3 regions of the Massilia varians genome follow, and region 2 is predicted to be linked to each of the others. Evidence: predicted binding sites of a transcription regulator. Region 2 holds the regulator's gene; each other region holds the start of a gene.

The links. The regulator sigma-54, encoded in region 2, starts transcription at its own class of promoters, with help from an activator protein. The targets are predictions, from matches to a motif close to TGGCANGNAANCTGCTTT.
Region 1: MasN3_RS24350 (PEP-CTERM sorting domain-containing protein) is a predicted target of sigma-54. The motif match lies at 2,079-2,096, and genes of this name have one in related genera.
Region 3: pepA (flocculation-associated PEP-CTERM protein PepA) is a predicted target of sigma-54. The motif match lies at 2,269-2,286, and genes of this name have one in related genera.

What each region holds. Positions count from the first base shown of each region.
Region 1 covers NZ_AP026966.1:5,391,884-5,397,966, forward strand. The annotation lists gene MasN3_RS24340 (TraB/GumN family protein) at 232-918, opposite strand; gene MasN3_RS24345 (hypothetical protein) at 919-1,263, opposite strand; gene MasN3_RS24350 (PEP-CTERM sorting domain-containing protein) at 1,322-2,044, opposite strand; gene MasN3_RS24355 (UdgX family uracil-DNA binding protein) at 2,210-3,706, opposite strand; gene MasN3_RS24360 (putative DNA modification/repair radical SAM protein) at 3,703-4,932, opposite strand; gene MasN3_RS24365 (M16 family metallopeptidase) at 5,246-6,083, opposite strand, start outside.
Region 2 covers NZ_AP026966.1:825,951-832,033, forward strand. The annotation lists gene MasN3_RS03805 (KpsF/GutQ family sugar-phosphate isomerase) at 1-146, shown strand, start outside; gene MasN3_RS03810 (KdsC family phosphatase) at 146-688, shown strand; gene lptC (LPS export ABC transporter periplasmic protein LptC) at 717-1,319, shown strand; gene lptA (lipopolysaccharide transport periplasmic protein LptA) at 1,355-1,912, shown strand; gene lptB (LPS export ABC transporter ATP-binding protein) at 1,933-2,706, shown strand; gene MasN3_RS03830 (RNA polymerase factor sigma-54) at 2,721-4,196, shown strand; gene hpf (ribosome hibernation-promoting factor, HPF/YfiA family) at 4,255-4,608, shown strand; gene MasN3_RS03840 (enoyl-CoA hydratase/isomerase family protein) at 4,761-5,846, shown strand; gene rapZ (RNase adapter RapZ) at 5,978-6,083, opposite strand, start outside.
Region 3 covers NZ_AP026966.1:433,412-439,494, forward strand. The annotation lists gene MasN3_RS02015 (GAF domain-containing protein) at 1-423, shown strand, start outside; gene MasN3_RS02020 (N-acyl amino acid synthase FeeM domain-containing protein) at 637-1,368, shown strand; gene MasN3_RS02025 (class I SAM-dependent methyltransferase) at 1,498-2,181, shown strand; gene pepA (flocculation-associated PEP-CTERM protein PepA) at 2,331-3,131, shown strand; gene MasN3_RS02035 (ThiF family adenylyltransferase) at 3,217-4,080, opposite strand; gene MasN3_RS02040 (N-acyl amino acid synthase FeeM domain-containing protein) at 4,166-4,831, opposite strand; gene prsT (XrtA/PEP-CTERM system TPR-repeat protein PrsT) at 5,127-6,083, opposite strand, start outside.

The DNA.
Region 1 (6,083 bases), 1.0 Mb from region 2:
CGAAATGTGAATGGGCGCGTTCGTTACATCGCGATTGAAAGTCTTGAGAGGGAGATGTTAAGGAAGAAGGTAAATCGAGCGGGGCTTCAGTGAACAGATTTCATCTTATATAAATTGAGCTACACCCGCGTTGCCTGCATTCTACGCGCGTTTGCGGCGCTTTGACAAATCTTCAATGCAGCGCGAAGCCGGCGCTTGGCCTGCCTTCGCGCTGCATCAAGTCAGCCGCAACTATTCCGGCTGCTCGACCTTGTACCCCTTCGCGGCCAGCGCCGCCACCAGCCCCTTCGGATCGAGCAGATCCTTCATCGACAGCAGCGCGAAGCTCGACGCGTTCTTCGCCAGCGCGGCCTCCGCATTGGCGAGCCACATGGCACGATGGCGCTCTTCCGCGCCCTGGAAGGCCGGATGGTCACGCAGCACCGCGCTGTTGCGGATCGCGTTGCTGCAGCTTTCCGCTTCGTTGAAATCGAGCTTGCGGATCGCGTCGATGTCGCCCTTGGCCCAAGCGTTGGCGCGCACGCGCATCGCATCGATGTCGGTCTCCAGGCGTTTCAGGGTGTTCGAAAAGCAGGCCACGTCATCGAGCTGCGACTTCTTGAAGTCCTTGATCAGCTGGCGCGGGTTGTCGACCTTCAGTTCATTGACCGTCTTCGTTACCTTGAGCTTGTGCTGATCGACGATCTTCTCGACCTGCTTGCGCACGTCGGTGCTGGTAGTCAGGCCGGCCTGCTTCAGCGCGGCACTGAACAGCTCATTGGCCACGAAGATCGGCCGGTCGCGCTCCTTGTTCTTGGGCAAGTATTTTTCCTTGAGCGGCAGCCAGCGCGCGTAGACCTCGGCCGGGAGCACGTCGCGCAGCAGCGCGTCGTCCGGGTTCTTGTTGACGCCGATGAGGCTGGGCAGCGCCAGCGCCATCTAGAAGTAGGACGCCTCGACCTTGGTGACCGGCGGCGCCAGGTATTCCTGCGAGCGGCCAATCACCGCTTCGACCTCGTGCGAGCGCCAGTCCATCTTGACCGGCAGCGGCGAATAGGTGCCGAAGATCCACAGCACGTGATCGTCCTTCGAGACCTTCCACATGCCGGGCCCGGGCTTCTGGCCGACGACCAGGATCTGTTCCGGCGCCGCCGGCGCCTCGTCGGCCGATACCGGCGAGTCAGGCGCGCTTGCGGGGACGGGCTCCGGGGCGGCGGTCTGAGCCCGGGAAGGTGCTGCGTACAAGGCCAGGCACAGCACCGGCAGGATTGCAAATTTGAGCATCAGGACATCCTTGTTGTTGGTTGTCCATCAAGCTTAGCTCTGCAATATGAGCGAAAACTTAAGATAATGAACGGCGACTCAGACAGCGCGACCGACGACGGCGCGACGCCATTCCCAACAAGCCAATGCCCAGCAGGGCCAGGCTCGCAGGCTCGGGTACCGCTTTCGGCGCGGAGACGCGCACGTTGTCCAGACCGGCAGTCGTGATGCTCCCCCCGGCGTTCCTGGTTTGAATCGTCACGCTGGTGAAGGTGTCGCCATTGGTGGCAACGATACCCAGAAAACCGGTTGCCGCCGCGCTCGACGATGCAGTGGGGATCAGGAAGCGCTGCTGGTTGTTGATGATTACCGCATAGTTATCGGTGGTGTCGGTATTAAACCAGTCGAAGCCGAACGCGCTCACGCCGGTGGCAAACGTGAAGGTCACGGTCGGCGCCGTACCGCCATTGCCCGTACCGGAAGGAGCATTGCCCCAGCCAAAAAACTGCTGGCCGCTGAACGTAGCGGGAATCGGCCGAGTGTCGCTGACCGAGGACACGCGGCCGGTCGCAATACCCGACAGATCGCCATTGGCCACTGTGCTGAGCGTGAATCCATTGAAGCTTCCCAGATAGTTGGCATTGCTCACGCCGAGCTTTGCACTGCTGAACGTCTCCAGCGTGGTTGCCCCCGCCGCCGCCTGGAAGTTGCTCAGGCTGGAATACGTGATGAGTGCCGCTTGCGCGGATGCAGCCATGCTTGTTGCCAGAACAGCAGCGCTCAAGAGAGTAAAAGTCTTCATGCGATCCTAGTTTGGTGAAGTGTTTTCTTACTCCAAAGCAGGAAGTGTGCCTAAAAGAAATTTACTAATAGAATTAATTACTTACAGAAATTGGTCGAGACTCTTCCGCTGAAGATGTAAATCTTTTCGACAAGTTTTATCTCTTGTTCACGCCATACAAGAATGTCAGCGGCCGCCTTGAGCGTCTTCATCCGGGTCCGGCATATCCGGCCGCGCGAGCAGTTCATGCGCCAGCCTCAAGCCCTTCACCATGACGGAAAAGGCTTCGTGCTTGGCCGCTTCGTCCGGCACCCGCAGCACATAGGACGGATGGTAGATGGTCACCAGCCAGGCGCCGTCGATGCGGACCGGCTTGCCGAGGAAGTCCTTCAAAGCCACCGTGCCCTTGCGCATCACGGACTTCAGCGCCGTCGCGCCCATGGCCACGATCACCTTCGGCCTGACCGCCGCCAGTTCCTTTTCCAGCCAGTAGTGGCAAGCCTCGATCTCGCGCTGCACCGGGGTCTTGTGCAGGCGGCGCTTGCCGCGCGGCTCCCACTTGAAATGCTTGACGGCGTTGGTGAGGTAGATGGCCTTGCGGTCGAGCTCGGCCTGGGCGAATACCTGGTCGAGCAGTTTGCCGGCCGGGCCGACGAAGGGCTTGCCGGCCAGGTCTTCCTGGTCGCCGGGCTGCTCGCCGACGATCATGATGGGCGAGCGTTTTGATCCTTCGCCGCCGACCGCCTGGGTGGCGTACTGCCACAGCTCGCAGCGCCGGCACTCGTCGAGTTTCGAGGGCTGCTCGCGGTCGGGTTGGGCGGCTTCGGCGCTGATCGGGATGGTGGCGCCGCCCTTGCGGCCGACCGCCTCGACCTGCCCGATCTTGCGCGCCCCGAGTTCGGCCTGGCTCACCAGCGAAGGCACGATCGCGCCTTCCGGCAGGTTCTTCCAGAAGCGCGAAGGGATGTGGCTTTGCATCAACTGGGCGTTGACGCGCGCCGGGTTGAAGATGCTGCGGTAATAGGTGAGCCAGAGCGCCTCGCCGGCATCGTCAAGGTCGGCGGCGCTCGACATCAAGGGGCCGGTATTGTGCAGCGTGTGGCCGTCCCACAGCACGCTGGCCTCGGGCGTGGCGATCATCCAGCTGATTTTGCCCATGCGGGCCACGAAGTGTTCGGCCACCTGCGGCAGCACGTCGTGGCGCGGCTCGAACCAGGCGACGAAGCGCGGGTCGCCTGCTTCAGGCGGACGCTCGCGGAATCGGATGTAGGCATGCATGTCGTGCTCCTCGCGGCGCACCGCCTTGACCATGCCGTGCAGGCGGCTGCCGTCCGGATCGGCGGGCGACTGCACGTCGTGCTCGCCACGCGTCCAGCGCCACAGCACGCGGTACAGGAAAGCCCAGCGGTCCGGGGCGCGGAAGCACGCGGCGCGTCGCAGCATCTCCAGCAGCGATCGCGGCACGCGCGCGGCCGGCGGTCCTGGCGATTGCGCTTCCTGCAATCGGGAGCCGCCATTATCGGCCGGCGCGGTCGCGGCCGGCGCACCCCAGAACAGGTCGCCGCCGTCCAACGTGCCCCAGTTGGCCGCCTCGGGCGGCACGCCGGCCTTGAGCAGCGCGCGCGCCGCCTCGCGCCACTCGGCGAAATCGTGCACCGCCCCGGGCGTGGCGGCGGTGTTCATGCCGCCTGCAGTTCCGGCCACAGGTTCATCTGCTCGGGCGCGTCGGCCAGGTGGCGCCGGAGGATATGGGAACTGGCCGCGCCCTGCGCCGGCTTGTAGTCGGCCGTGACGATGAAGGGCGCCAGCTTCTTCATGCTGCAGCGCAGGCGCGACAGGTCTTCCCAGCGGATGCGGCGGATGCGGCGCAGTTCGACGATGCGCTTGGCGTTGCGGATGCCGATGCCCGGCACGCGCGCGATCATGGTCTCGTCGGCGCGGTTCAGGTCGAGCGGGAAGTGCTCGCGGTTGGCGAGCGCCCAGCCCAGCTTGGGATCGACGTCGAGCGCCAGGTTGCCGGATTGGGGCATCAGTTCGCCCGCGGTGAAGCCGTAGCCGCGCAGCAGGAAATCGGCCTGGTATAGGCGGTGCTCGCGCAGCAGCGGCGGCGGCGCCAGCGGCACGCTCTTCGGGCTTTGCGGGATCGGGCTGAAGGCCGAGTAGTACACCCGCTTGAGCTTGTAGCTGCCGTAGAGGGTTTCGGCGGTGTTCAGGATGGTGTGGTCGTCGCTGGCGTCGGCGCCGACGATCATTTGCGTGCTCTGCCCGGCCGGCGCGAAGTTCGGCGCCTTCGGTTCTTCACGCTTTTCGTCGAGCTTGCGGCGGATCGAGCCCATCGCCAGCTTGATGGTGTGAACGTTTTTCTCGGGCGCCAGGCGGGTCACGCTGTCGTGGGTCGGCAGCTCGATATTCACCGACAGGCGATCGGCCCAGCGGCCCGCCTCTTCGATCAGCAGCGGGTCGGCGTCGGGAATGGTCTTGAGGTGGATGTAGCCGCGGAACTTGTGCACCTGACGCAGCTGGCGCGCCACGGCCACCAGCTGTTCCATCGTGTAGTCGGCCGACTGGATGATGCCCGAGCTCAGGAACAGGCCGTCGATGTAGTTGCGGACGTAGAAATCATGGGTGAGCTTGACCACCTCGTCCACCGAGAAGCGCGCGCGCGGCACGTTGGACGTGCGGCGGTTGATGCAGTACTGGCAGTCGTAGATGCAGAAGTTGGTAAGCAGGATCTTGAGCAGCGAGACACAGCGGCCGTCCGGCGTATAGCTGTGACAGATGCCCATGCCGGTGGTGGCGCCGAAGCCGTCCTTGTCCTCCGACGAACGCTTGGGCGCGCCACTGCTGGCGCAGGACGCATCGTATTTCGCGGCGTCGGCCAGGATTTCCAGTTTGTCGCTGAGTTCCATCGCATGCCTTGAACTGTATGGGCATACAGTATACTATCGCGCGCGTATGCACAGGGCCGGTGGGCGCACCTGTACCGGCCCTCCGCCGGTTCAAAGGAGGGACAAGACGTAAAAAAACCCGGTCAACAGACTAATGCCGTTCAGTTAGCGTAAAAATGTAGGGTGGTCGGCTTCGCCGACCGCGCGTCCAAATCACCAATGCACTGTGGCAGAGCAAAATGGAGTTGAACGCGCGGCCGGGAAACCCGGCCACCCTACGCTTAACTGAACGGCATTACGGTCAACAGACCGGGCTTTCCATTACAACATCAGATCAACGAATCGGCTTGCCGTCCGCATCGACCACGGTCACCTCGCCCCAGCCGAGCGAGCGCACGCCGGCCTCGATCTTGCGCAGGTCGCCGATCACCATCCACACCGCTTCGTCCGGCTTGATGAACTTGCTCGAGGCCGCGGCCAGCTGCTCCGGCTTGAGCGCGCGCACGTTCGACGCGTAGCTGGTCCAGTAATCGTCGGCCAGGCTCAGGTTGACGGCGTCCAGCCCTGCCGCTTCGAGCGCGGCGAGGGTGGAGAAGCGGCCCGGCAGGCGCGAGGTCATGTTGCGCATGATGCTCTCGTATTCAAGGCCCACCAGCGGACGCTCGCCGGCCACGCCGCGCAGTTCCTTCTGGACCTCACGCATGGCTTCGACCGTCTTGTCGGTCTGCACCGGCGCGATGATGTAGAACGGACGCTGGCCGCGCACGTCCGGCAGGCGCGCCTGGGTGCCGTAGCTCCAGTGCTTGTCCAGGCGCAGGTTGCGGTTCAGGCGCGAGGTGGCGATGCCGCCGAAGTTGGTCATCACCGGCTCCATCGCCAGGTCTTCCGGCTGGCCGTTGGGCTGCGACACGTGGGTCGCGACGATGGTCGACTGCGGCGCGTCCGGCTTGTCGATCAGGATCAGGCGCTTGCCGCGGGTCGGCGGCACGGTGGCCATCTGCTTGGCCGGGGCGCTGCCCTGCTGCCACTTGCCGAAGCTCGCTTCCAGCGCCGGCAGCAGCTTGTCCATGGTGGTATCGCCGGCCACGACGATGGTGGCGCTGCCCGGCTTGAACCAGGTGCCGTGCCATGCCATCAGGTCGTCGCGGCTCAAGCCCTGGACGCTGCCTTCG
Region 2 (6,083 bases):
GCCGCGTCCATCCGGAACAGCTGGCGGTGGATGCCGTCGCCGTCATGGAAGAATTCCGCATCAACCAGATGCTGGTCGTCGATCAGGACGGTCGCCTGGTCGGCGCGCTCCACATCCACGACCTGACCCGCGCCAAGGTGATCTGATGAGTGGTTTGATCACTGCAACCGAATTCATGCAGCGCGCCGCGCGCGTCAAAGTGATGATCTTCGACGTCGACGGCGTGCTGACCGACGGCAGCCTCACCTATGGCCCGGACGGCGAAGTCACCAAGACCTTCTACGTGCTCGACGGCCTCGGCATCCAGCTGCTGAACAAGACCGGCGTCAAGACCGCCATCATCAGCGCGCGCAAGTCGCCGATCGTGGTCAAGCGCGCTAGCGACCTGGGCATCTCGCACGTCTACCAGGGCATCCACGACAAGCGCGTCGGCTTCGCAGAATTGCTGCAAGCAACGGGCGTGACGCCGGAGGAATGCGGTTACATCGGCGACGACGTGATCGACCTGCCGCTGTTTACCCGCGTCGGCTTCGCCGTCACCGTGCCGTCGGGCCACCCGGAAGTGCAGCACCGCGCGCACTACGTTACCAAGAACGCGGGCGGCCGTGGCGCCGTGCGTGAGGTCTGCGACCTCGTCATGCGCGCGCAGGGCACCTACGAACAGGCGCTGGCGCCGTATTTCGCTTAATACGGCGATATCGGACACGGGACACGACATGGTCACCTACAAGCGCACCGCCCACCGCTGGAAGCTGCTGACGATCATGATGATCGCGACCTTCTGCGCCTTCGGCAGCTTCTGGCTGGTGCAGGTGATGGAAGGCGAGGGTGGTGACGCCCGCCTCGGCGGACCAGGGGACGAGCCGGACTACATCGTCGAGAACTTCTCCTTCGTACGCATGACGGAACAGGGCAAGCCGAGCTACGTGGTGTCGGGCAAGCGCCTGGCGCATACGCCAGTGGGCGACGTGTCCCAGGTCGAGGCGCCGGTGATGCAGGGCATCACGCCCGGCCGCCCGCGCATGACCATCGTCGCCAACCGCGCCGAGCTTTACCATGAAGAACATCGCGTCGAACTGCTCGGCAACGTCGACATCCAGCGCCCGGCCACGCCCACCAGCGAAGCGCTGCGCGTGCAGACGCAGGCGCTGACCGTGCTGCCCGACGAAGAAATCCTCAAGACAGACCAAGCGATCGAAATGCAGCTGGGGGCCGCCACCGTGACCGGCACCGGCATGGTGGCCAACAACGCGACCCAGAAGCTGCACCTGGCCAGCCGCGGCCAGATCGTCTATCCGCCACGCGCGCAGCGGCAGTAGCGCCGCGCCGCGTCAACCCAGGACAAAGCAAGAACATGAAAAAAATCATCGCTGCCGTATTCCTCAGCCTGGCCGCCTTCGGCGCCTCGGCCGAGCGTGCCGATTCGCTCAAGCAGGCCGTGATCAACTTCGATTCCCTCGACGTCGACGAGGTCACCCAGACCCGCATCCTGACCGGCAACGTCGTGCTCACGCGCGGCACCCTGGTGCTGAAGTCCGACCGCGCCCTGGTGAAGGAAACGCCGGAGGGCTACATGAGCGTGACCCTGACCGCCAACAACGGCAAGCTGGCGACTTTCCGCCAGAAGCGCGACGGCGGTCCCAACCTGTGGGTCGAGGGCCAGGCCCAGCGCATCGAATACGACGAGCGCGCCGAACTGGTCAAGCTGTTCAACAACGCCGAAGTGCGCGAGCTGGAGAACGGCCGCTTGGCCAACGAGATCAAGGGCCCGTTCATCTCCTACGACAACCGCCGCGAAGTCGCGCAGGTGCGCAACGATCCCACCGGCCAGAGCAAGGTCGGCGGCGGCCGCGGCACCCTGATCATCGCGCCGCGCCGTACCGCGGCGCCCGCCGAAGGTGCCAAGCAATGACGGCAGCCATGAGCGCAGGCATGAACGCGGAAGCGGCGACCGCGGTCGACGGCTGCAGTACCCTGATCGTCAAAGGCCTGCAAAAGAGCTACGGCAAGCGCCTGGTGGTGCGCGACGTATCGCTGCAGGTGGAGTGCGGCGAAGTGGTGGGCCTGCTCGGCCCCAACGGCGCCGGCAAGACCACTTCCTTCTACATGATCGTCGGCCTGGTGCCGTCGGATGCCGGCACCATCGACATCAACGGCACCGACATCTCGAGCCTGCCGATCCACCGCCGTGCGGTGCTGGGCCTGTCCTACCTGCCGCAGGAAGCCTCGGTGTTTCGCAAGCTGACGGTGGAGGAGAACATCCGCGCCGTGCTGGAGCTGCAACGCAACGAGGACGGCAAGCCACTGGGCAAGGACCAGATCAACGAGCGCCTCGACACCCTGCTGGCCGAACTGCAGATCGAGAAGCTGCGCGAGAACCCGGCGTTGTCGCTGTCGGGCGGCGAGCGGCGCCGCGTCGAGATCGCGCGCGCGCTCGCGACCAATCCGCGCTTCGTGCTGCTCGACGAGCCCTTCGCCGGCGTCGACCCGATCGCGGTGATCGAGATCCAGCGCATCGTGCGCTTCCTGAAGGAACGCAACATCGGCGTCCTGATCACCGACCACAACGTGCGCGAGACGCTCGGCATCTGCGACCGCGCCTACATCATCAACCAGGGAGCGGTGCTGGCCTCGGGCCGCCCTGACGACATCATCGCCGACGAATCCGTGCGGCGCGTGTACCTCGGCGAGCACTTCAGGATGTAATCAGAGCATCGGGCATGAAACAGTCTCTCCAGTTACGCACGTCGCAGCACCTGGCGCTCACGCCGCAGCTGCAGCAGTCGATCCGCCTGCTGCAGCTTTCCACGCTCGAACTGCACCAGGAGATCGAGCAGATCCTGCACGACAACCCGCTGCTCGAACGGCTCGACGATCCGCTCGACCGCTCGGTGCGGCTGCTGGCGGACGGCGCGATCAATACCGCGCCGGCCAATGGCGAAGCGCCGCCCGCCCCGCCGGATTCGGTGGCGCAGGAGGGCGCGAAGGCCGAGCACGAGGGCGCCGATGGCGAGGGCAACGGCGAGCGCGGCGATGCCGAGATGGACTGGGGTGGTGAAGGCGGCGGGGCGCGCAGCGGCGACGACGAAGACGGCCGCCCGCAGCTGGAAGCCGACGGCATCACGCTGCGCGAGCACCTGGCCGAGCAGATCCGCCTGAGCGCCTGCGGCATGCGCGACCGCGCGCTGGCCGAGCTGGTGATCGATGCGCTCGACGACAACGGCTACCTGGAAGAGCCGCTCGACGAGATCCATGCACGCCTGCCGCAGGAACTCGAGATCGAGATGGACGAACTGCGCTGCGCGCTGGCGCTGGTGCAGAGCCTGGACCCGGTGGGCGTGGGCGCGCGCAGCGCGGCCGAATGCCTGGCCCTGCAGATCCGCCGCATGCCGGGCGTTCCCCTGGTGACGCGGCGCCTCGCCCTGAAAATCGTCGAAGGCTATCTGAGCTGGTTCGCCCAGCGCGAATACACCAAGCTGAAAAAGGCGCTCGACTGCGACGACGAAGACCTGCGCGAGGTGCAGGCCGTGGTCCGCCAATGCAATCCGCATCCCGGCGCGGCCTTCTCCTCGGGCGTATCGGACTACGTGGTGCCGGACGTGATCGTGCGCCGCGCCAAGAACGGCTGGCAGGTAACGCTGAACCCGGAAGTCATGCCGAAGCTGCGCGTGAACAGCCTGTACGCCAACCTGCTCAAGCAGGGCAGGAGCGAAAGCCAGATGGGCGCGCAACTGCAGGAAGCCAAGTGGCTGATCAAGAACATGCGCCAGCGCTTCGACACGATCCTGCGTGTGGCCGAGGCAATCGTCGAGCGCCAGCGCAACTTTTTCAGCCACGGCGCGGTTGCCATGCGCCCTCTTGTTTTGCGTGAGATAGCTGATACACTAGGCCTACACGAGAGCACGATTTCACGTGTAACCACGCAGAAATACATGCTGACCCCGCACGGCATGTTTGAGTTGAAGTACTTCTTCGGAAGCCACGTCGCCACCGAAGCGGGGGGAGAAGCCTCCTCGACGGCGATCCGCGCGCTTATTGCGCAATTGACAGGAGCAGAAGACCCTAGGAATCCTCTATCCGACAGCAAGATCGCGGAGATGCTCGGGGAACAAGGTATGGTCATTGCGCGCCGGACGGTTGCCAAATACCGCGAAGCGCTCAAGATTCCGCCCGTCAGCCTCCGCAAATCCCTGTAAAGCACCTGCCCACTCTCACCTTGTGGCGCGGGCAGGGCACCTTCCCAAAGGAGTGTGTATGAACCTCACAATCAGCGGCCACCATCTCGAAGTCACCCCCGCCATCCGTGAATACGTTCAGAATAAGCTCGAGCGCATCACCCGCCATTTCGACCACGTGATCGACACCCACGTGTTCCTCGCCATCGATAACCTCACTGAAAAAGAAAAACGGCAAAAGGCCGAGATCAACCTACAGGTATCGGGAAAAATTCTGCACGTGGCGAGTGCGGCCCAGGATATGTATGCGGCCATCGACACGTTGATGGACAGGCTGGACAGGCAGGTTCTGAAACACAAATCCATGCTGCAAAATCATAACCACGTGGCGCACAAGCGCCTTCCGGACAACGGAGAAGCCGCCGCTGCGTAACGCACCGTTTGCGAACCAGCTGTAGCACAACAGCAAGGGCGTCTGAGGGGACGCCCTTTTTGCTTTTGTACAATACCTGTTACTTTTTCTTGCTTCCGTATTTGTACAAATGTTCTGTAGAATGCATGTCTTTTCGACCACAGAAGACCATCATGACCGATACCGTCCTGACCCGCGCTGCCAACCGCACCGGCGTCATCACGCTCGACCGGCCGAAAGCCCTGAACTCTCTCTCGCTTGACATGGTGCGCGCCCTGAGCGCCATCCTGCTGCAATGGAAGGATGACGCGGGCATCGACGCGGTGGTCATCACCAGCAGCAGCGAGAAGGCCTTGTGCGCGGGCGGCGACATCCGCTTCTTCCACGAGATGGGCCAGGTCGGCCCGATGGGCGGCAGCGCGCTGCTGGAAGACTTCTTCACCGAAGAATACGCACTGAACCACCTGATTCATTTCTATCCGAAGCCGTACATCGCGGTGATGGACGGCGTGGTGATGGGCGGCGGCATGGGCATCGCCCAGGGCGGACCAGGCTGCGGCCTGCGCATCGTGACCGACCGCACCAAGATGGCCATGCCCGAGGTGAACATCGGCCTGTTCCCGGACGTCGGCGGCAGCCACTTCCTGTCGCATGCGCCGGGCCAGCTGGGCCAGTACCTGGGCCTGACCGGACTGACCATCGGCGCGGCCGATGCGCTCTACGTGGGCCTGGCCGACGTGTTCGTGCCGGGCGCGGAGCTCGGTGGATTGCAGGCGCTGATCGACTCGACTCCCGGCGCGCAGCTGCCGGCGGCGATCCGCGCCTATGCGGCGCAATTCGCGGGCCAGCTGGGCGCGAGCGAACTGCAGGCGCAGCGCGGCGTGATCGACGCGCACTTCGGCGCGGCCTCGGTGGGCATGATCATGGCCTCGCTGGGGCGCGACGAGAACCCGTTCGCGCAGAAGGCGCTCAAGGCGATGCGCCAGCGCTCGCCCCTGATGATGTGCGTGACCCACGAACTCCTGCAGCGCGGCGCCTCGCTGGGCGTGGCGGAATGCCTGCGCATGGAGCGCAACCTGGTGCGCCGCAATTTCGAGCACGGCGAAGTGCTGGAAGGCGTGCGGGCGCTGGTGATCGACAAGGACAACCAGCCGAAGTGGAATCCGCCGGCGCTGGAGGACGTGACGCCGGAAATGGTGGCGCGCTTCTTCGAGCCGGTGTGGCCGGATTACGCGCACCCGCTGCGGCATTTAGCTTGACGTTTCTCGTGGGGTGGTCGGCTCTGCCGACCGCGCGTTCAACTCACCGATGAATTGACGCTGCGCTGCAGATCAAGGACTGTTTGCACGCGCGGCCGGCGAAGCCGTCCACCCTACCTTATCGCGACAAATTAAACAGCCGCGTGGGTCGGCTGCTCGCGGTGACGAATGATGACCCGTTCGGTCTGCCCGAAGTAGGCCCCCAGCCTTTCCGCCATGTAGACCGAGCGGTGCTGG
Region 3 (6,083 bases), 390 kb from region 2:
GCATCGTTTGCACGGCGCGGGACGGCACTGGGATGCAGCCTCGTGTGTGCCCCAATCCATGTGGAGGGACGCATCGTCGGGGTCATCAATGCCGCCAACGGCAAGGACAGCGCTGCCTTCGACGAGGCGGCCTTGTGCCTGCTCCAGCTGTTCGCCTCGTTCCTGGGCAGGTATCTGGAAATACATCACTTGCGCCACCTGCTCGGCTCACGCTTCGCCCAGCTGGCGATGCTCCAGGAGACGGCGGGCGAGCAGCCTGGAACGGACCGGCTGGCTTACCACCAACCCGAACAGGTCGCCAGGATCCTGGCGCGCTCGTTTTTCCGTGAAATGTACCGTGCCGGCTTTGGCTCGGCCCAGATCCTCTCGGCGGCGTCCGAACTCATCGGCCAGCTCAATCGCGACATCCAGCAGGACCATTGAACTACGCAAGGCCTGTCGGCGTGTCGGTGATCCAACAATATCGGCTTATACAAGCATCTCCACCGTCCAAGGGGTGGAGACGCCATATGCTGTTCGATATGATGAAGATAAAATTCTTTAGCACAATTTGTTGCCAATTTAGAATTTCCGATGCTATGATATGAGGCAGTCCCGGCTGCGGCAAGACGCGTCCATCCCGCCAGGAGAGTACACATGTTCGACACCGTCACGACAGAATCGGTCAGTCCTGGCAGCATTGCTGACAACGGGGAAGATGCGTACGCGGCGAGCATTGTCGATGTCACCATCAATGAAAGCGTATTCGGCATCCGTGCCGCCGACGTCGACGAACAGCGCAGTTCCGCCAGTATGCTCATCAGCAAGATGTATGCATGGCGCGGCTATAGCGGCAACCATCAGATCGGCAATGACCCGAACCGGATTACCCTGACCGCTTCGAACAAGAGTGGCGTCATCGGTACACTCAGCCTCAACCTCGATTCCGAAGTCGGCCTGCTCTCCGACCAGGTATTCCGGGACCATATCGATCCCTACCGTGCCCAAGGCAAGGTGTGCGAGATTATCAAGCTGGCCTTCGATCCGTCGGTCAAGTCCAAGGCCGTGTTGGCATCGCTGTTCCACGTGGCCTTCATCTACGCCAGGGACTTGCACAAGTGCAGTGATATTTTCATTGAAGTCAATCCGCGCCACCGCCGCTTTTATGAAGCGATGCTCGACTTCAAGGTGGAGTGCGAGTCGCGGCCGAATCCGCGCGTCGACGCGCCGGCGGTCTTGTTGCGGGGGCATATCGCCCACGGTACCCAGCGCATTGCCGAGGTGGCGGGAAAGGGCGACCACGCGGTCGGCGACCGCTCGCTGTTTCCCTACTTTTTTTCGCCGCGCGAAGAGGCCGGTATCATCGGGCGCCTGAAACGCATCGGCTGAACCCTGCCCCCTCTGGGTGGGCTAGTTGAACAACAATCCCTCCCCGGCAGACATCTGCAGCTTGCTCCCAAGTGCAGAAACTCCTATATTCACTTTCTTCTTTTCACCATCTCACAGCAAGGAATGCCCATGACGATCGGTAAAACCCGGGATGAAATCGCCGAAGCCTATTCATCCGAGCCGTGGTGGTACGACATCCGCGGTTTCTTCATCCTCACGTTTGCCTATAACAGCACGATCGGCACCCAGATGCGTTTCTTCGGCCCGAACTTCGGCCCCGACCATCTGGAGGTTGCCTGCGGTACGGGCACGCTGCTGGAAATGATCCTCAACTGGCGCTGCCGCCGCAAGCTGCCGAAGGTGAACGTGGTCGGCATCGATTATGCGCCATCGATGCTGGCTGGCGCTAAAAAGCGCTTCGCCAAGGATCCGCAAGTAAAGGTGCAGCACGCCGATGCGGCCGACCTGCCTTTCCCGGAGAACCACTTCGATACGGCCAACATCGCCAATTCGATCCACTGCTTCCCGACCGTCGACGGCGCCCTGCGCGACATTCTGCGCGTGCTCAAGCCGGGCGGGACGCTGGCGGCCAACGTGCTGCTGTATCCGAGCGGCTTCGCACCGCTGCGTTGGGCCGCGCAGAAGATCAATGATTGGGGGATCAAAAAAGGCATCCTGTATAGCCCTTTCCATGTGGAAGAGATCCGTGCCAAAGTCCTCGACGCTGGATACCAGATTGCTAGTGAATTTAACTCAGGAAATACTTGGAACGTGGTGTTACGCAAGCCTATGCAGAACCCTTCCGCTAGGTAACATTTTGTTGTCGAGATTTTTTACAATGCTATTTTTTTTTAACAAATGAAAATGCTAAGTAATTGATTTTAAATAATTTTTATTAACTGGCACGGAGCTTGCTTAAGCCTGAGTGTGTAGCACGAACCCCTACAATCAGGAGAACCAAGATGAAAGTAGTCTCGAAGACCATTATTGCTTGCTCGATCGCAGCCGTTTCACTGTTTGGTACCGCTGCAAAGGCTGACAACTTCAATCCGTTCACCGTCAACTATGACGGCCGCGAGTTCACTGCAGACAAGATCACCGGTAACTACAACGAAATTGCTACCTTCAATCAAGACGGCACCTTCAATGTTTCGCTGGTATGGAACGCGGGCCAGTTCGTCGACAATAACGGCACAACCCCGGTGGTCAAAACTGGCCTGAATAACGATTACGGCATCTATGCTCTGTACAGCGCTTCGGGCACCTATGGTGTCGAAGACGGTAAGAACGTGTTCCGTTTCACGGAAGGCAGCGGCAACCTTTCGATGTACCTCGACGTTAACCTGGACACCACCTTCACTATGCCGGGCAGTGGTGCCGGCCCGGTCGCCACCGGCGCGGCAGGTGACGACCTGCTGCTGGCTTCGGGCGACCCGCTGTCGGGATACGGTGTGCTGGATCCGACCTTGCCGACCTGCGGCCCTGATGGCATCAACTGCGGCAGCTTCGGTGCCACCTCGACCTTTAGCCTGGCCGGCTTCGGCCCGCAATTCTTTGTCGTGCCGCGTCCGTTCTATACCTTGTCGTTCCAGTCGGGCCAGCTGAACAACTTCGAAATCGGCGGTACCCAGGAAATCAATGGTTCGCTGGACGTGGTCTTCCGCGCACCTGGCCAAGTGCCTGAACCAGCCTCGCTGGGTCTGCTGGGTCTGGGCCTGCTGGGCCTGGGTGCAGCCCGCCGTCGCAAGCAGGTCAAGAAGTAATGACGGGTGACCTGGCTTGCCAGGTCCGGCCAAAAAAAATCCACTGCCTTGGCAGTGGATTTTTTTCAGCTTTCGATTCTGTGTACTACTTGCCTGCAAACTGACGTTTGCCGATCGCAATCGCCAGCTTCTGGATTGGATGGGAGTTGCCGCTCGGGCGCCAAGTCCGCTTGAGCTTGTTGCGGTAGGCATCGAATTGCATTCCCCAGGGCGCCGCCAATACCTTGCCGCGGCCGAGCAGAATCTTCAGCGCTTCTGTTCCAACGATGCCGGCGCACAATTGGCAGGCCATGAAGGTCGAGGGGCCACGCTGCTCGTCGAAGTTCACCGCTTCCGGCATCACGAGATAGGGGCGGTGCAGCCCGGCCGGCGCCAGGCCGATGGCGAAACGGATCGCCTTGTCGATGTCCGGCAAGTCGCCCCACTGGAAATATTCCTCGAAGGTCATCCCTCCCGGCATGAAGTTCAGCAGGGCCGCGCCCATGCCCAGCGGCGCCGCGGTGGTCGCCGGCACGCCCAGCTGCGCGCACCTTGCGAAAGTCTGGCGGCGCACGTCGAAGGCAAAGAAATCGAGGCCGTCGACATACAGGTCGGCATCGCCCAGGAAATCGTCGAGATTACCCGCATCCACGCCGTCCGGGAATATCCGGATCTCGACCTCGGGATTGATGTCGAGCGCCATGCGCTCCAGTACTTCCGCTTTCGGCTGCCCCAACGTGGACATCATCGCGCCTACCTGGCGGTTGAAATTCGGAATATCGAAACGATCGAAATCGGCGATATTGAATTTCGAAATACCGAGACGCGTCAAGGTCAGCAGATGAACGCCGCCGACGCCGCCGATGCCGGCGATCGCCACGCGCTTGTTGCGCAATCGTTGTTGTTCTTCGGGGGTGATCCAGCCAATATTGCGCGCAAAAGCCTGCTCGTAGCGAAACGGATTTTTCATCGTAGGATGGGAGTAGTTGACGGAAAGCGCCGCTGCCGCGCATGCGCGTGATCGGCCTTATCGATACAGGTACCGCTATATTGCGCTATGGGGAAATGTGGTGCTCATCCATGCGCAACAGGCGGTTGATAATACCGCGTTCCTCGCGGGGGGAAAAGAAGTAGGGGTAGAGCGAGCGTTCCGCGCTGCCGGCGGGAGTGTCGAAGGTTCCGCCCAGGCGTTCGACCTGTTCGGTCACGTAATCGAGGCTCAGGTGCATCAGGTAGGCCGGGGCATTCACGCGCGGATTGATTTTCAAATCGCCTTGCTGGCGGAAGCCGAGCATGCGCTCGTAAAAGCGGCGATGGCGCGGATTGATTTCGATGACGACGTCGGTGCAGTCGTACAGGTCGCGCGCATAAATGAGCGCCAAATGAAATACGTTCGCCAAGGGAACTCTCGACCGCTCCGAGAGGTCAAACGCTAACTTGGTGCATTCACACAGCCGTGCGCCACGCGCGCGATGCTCGTCAAGAATGTCCTTGAACAATTCGTCGGCCATCAGGCCGAGCTCCGAATCGATACCGATGGTCACCGTGCCGACCACTTCACCTTTGTCGGTGGCGGTCAGGGTGACACGGTTATGCTCGTCGAGGACATGGCGCGAACCAGTATACCCGCGACGGGCATACATGCGTTTTACAAGCATGCTGGCCGAATTTCGGCCCTCAGCAGTATCCGGTAGACGAATTCCGTACGAATCGTCGTTCACGATAAACCATCCTCGAAAGTAGAGGCTGCCATAGTATCGCGACTGACATATATCGCGCGTTCGCTAGGGAAGCAGCCAATGAAACCTGGGCCGATGAGGAACAAGACAGCGCCATCGCATGCCTTTATGCAGACATGCGATGGTTCAGGAGAGCCCGAGATGGTTGGTATGCCACGTCCTTGCATTGAGGCGTGGCTTATATCGGTCCTGCCCCGTTTCCGTTGAGCGGGGCGGTTCCGCCGCACCATCGGCGCAGCGGAACCGGAACCAGTTTGATATCAATATATTATCAAACTTACAGGGTCTTGAGCAATGCGCGCGCGGCATCAATTTCATTGAAAGGCGTATTCTGGGCGAGCGCCTTGTCGATTTCCTTGCGGGCGCCCTGCTTGTCGCCCGATTTATGCAACGCGACTCCCAGGTGATAGCGGATGTCCGGTGCGTTCGGCGCCTTCTCGACCGCCTTTTGCAGCAGCGGCAGGGCACGCGCGGTGTCTCCTTTTTCCACCAGCAGCCAGCCGAGGGTATCCATGATGCCTGGATGGTCGCCTGCCAGCTTGAAGGCTTGTTCCGCCGTCGCCAAGGCGCGTGGATCTTTTTCCTGCTGATAGGCCCAGGCCAGGTTGTTCAAGACTTGTGCATTGTTCGGCGCGGCCTTGAGCGCGCGCTCGAGCACCGGAATCGCCTGCTTGAATTCCTTGTTGCCGAGATTGATTTCCGCCACCATCAAGGCGACGCGCACGTCGTTCGGATGCTTGTTCAGCCATTGCGTGCCGCGCGCGCTGGCTTCCTTGCCCTTGCCGGCCATGTTCATTGCCTGCATCGTCTTGAGCAGCAGGCCTGGCGAATTGGACAGCGACTGGGCCTTCTCGTAGGCCGCCACGGCTTGCGCCGGTTTCTTTTGCGCCAGCATCACGTCGCCTTCCAGCATATAGCCGGCTGGGGACTTGGGCTCGCGTTGCTGCAGCTCGCGCGTAACCTGCAGTGCCTCGTCAGGACGGCCGGCGCGCAGTGCCATGTCGATCTGGGCCAGGCGGGCCGGGACGAAATTTGGCTCCAGCTCGATGGCGCGCTTGAGGTGGGTGGCGGCCGAGGCTTCGTTCTTCATGGCCGTGTACACGCCGGCCAGGCGCAGCTGCGCCAGCGCCGACTTCGGCATGACGTTCACCAGCTTGCCATAGGTTTCGAGGGCGCCTGCCGTGTCCTTGGTCGCCATTTGCGCCTGGCCCATCATTTCGAGCAGGCCGCCATG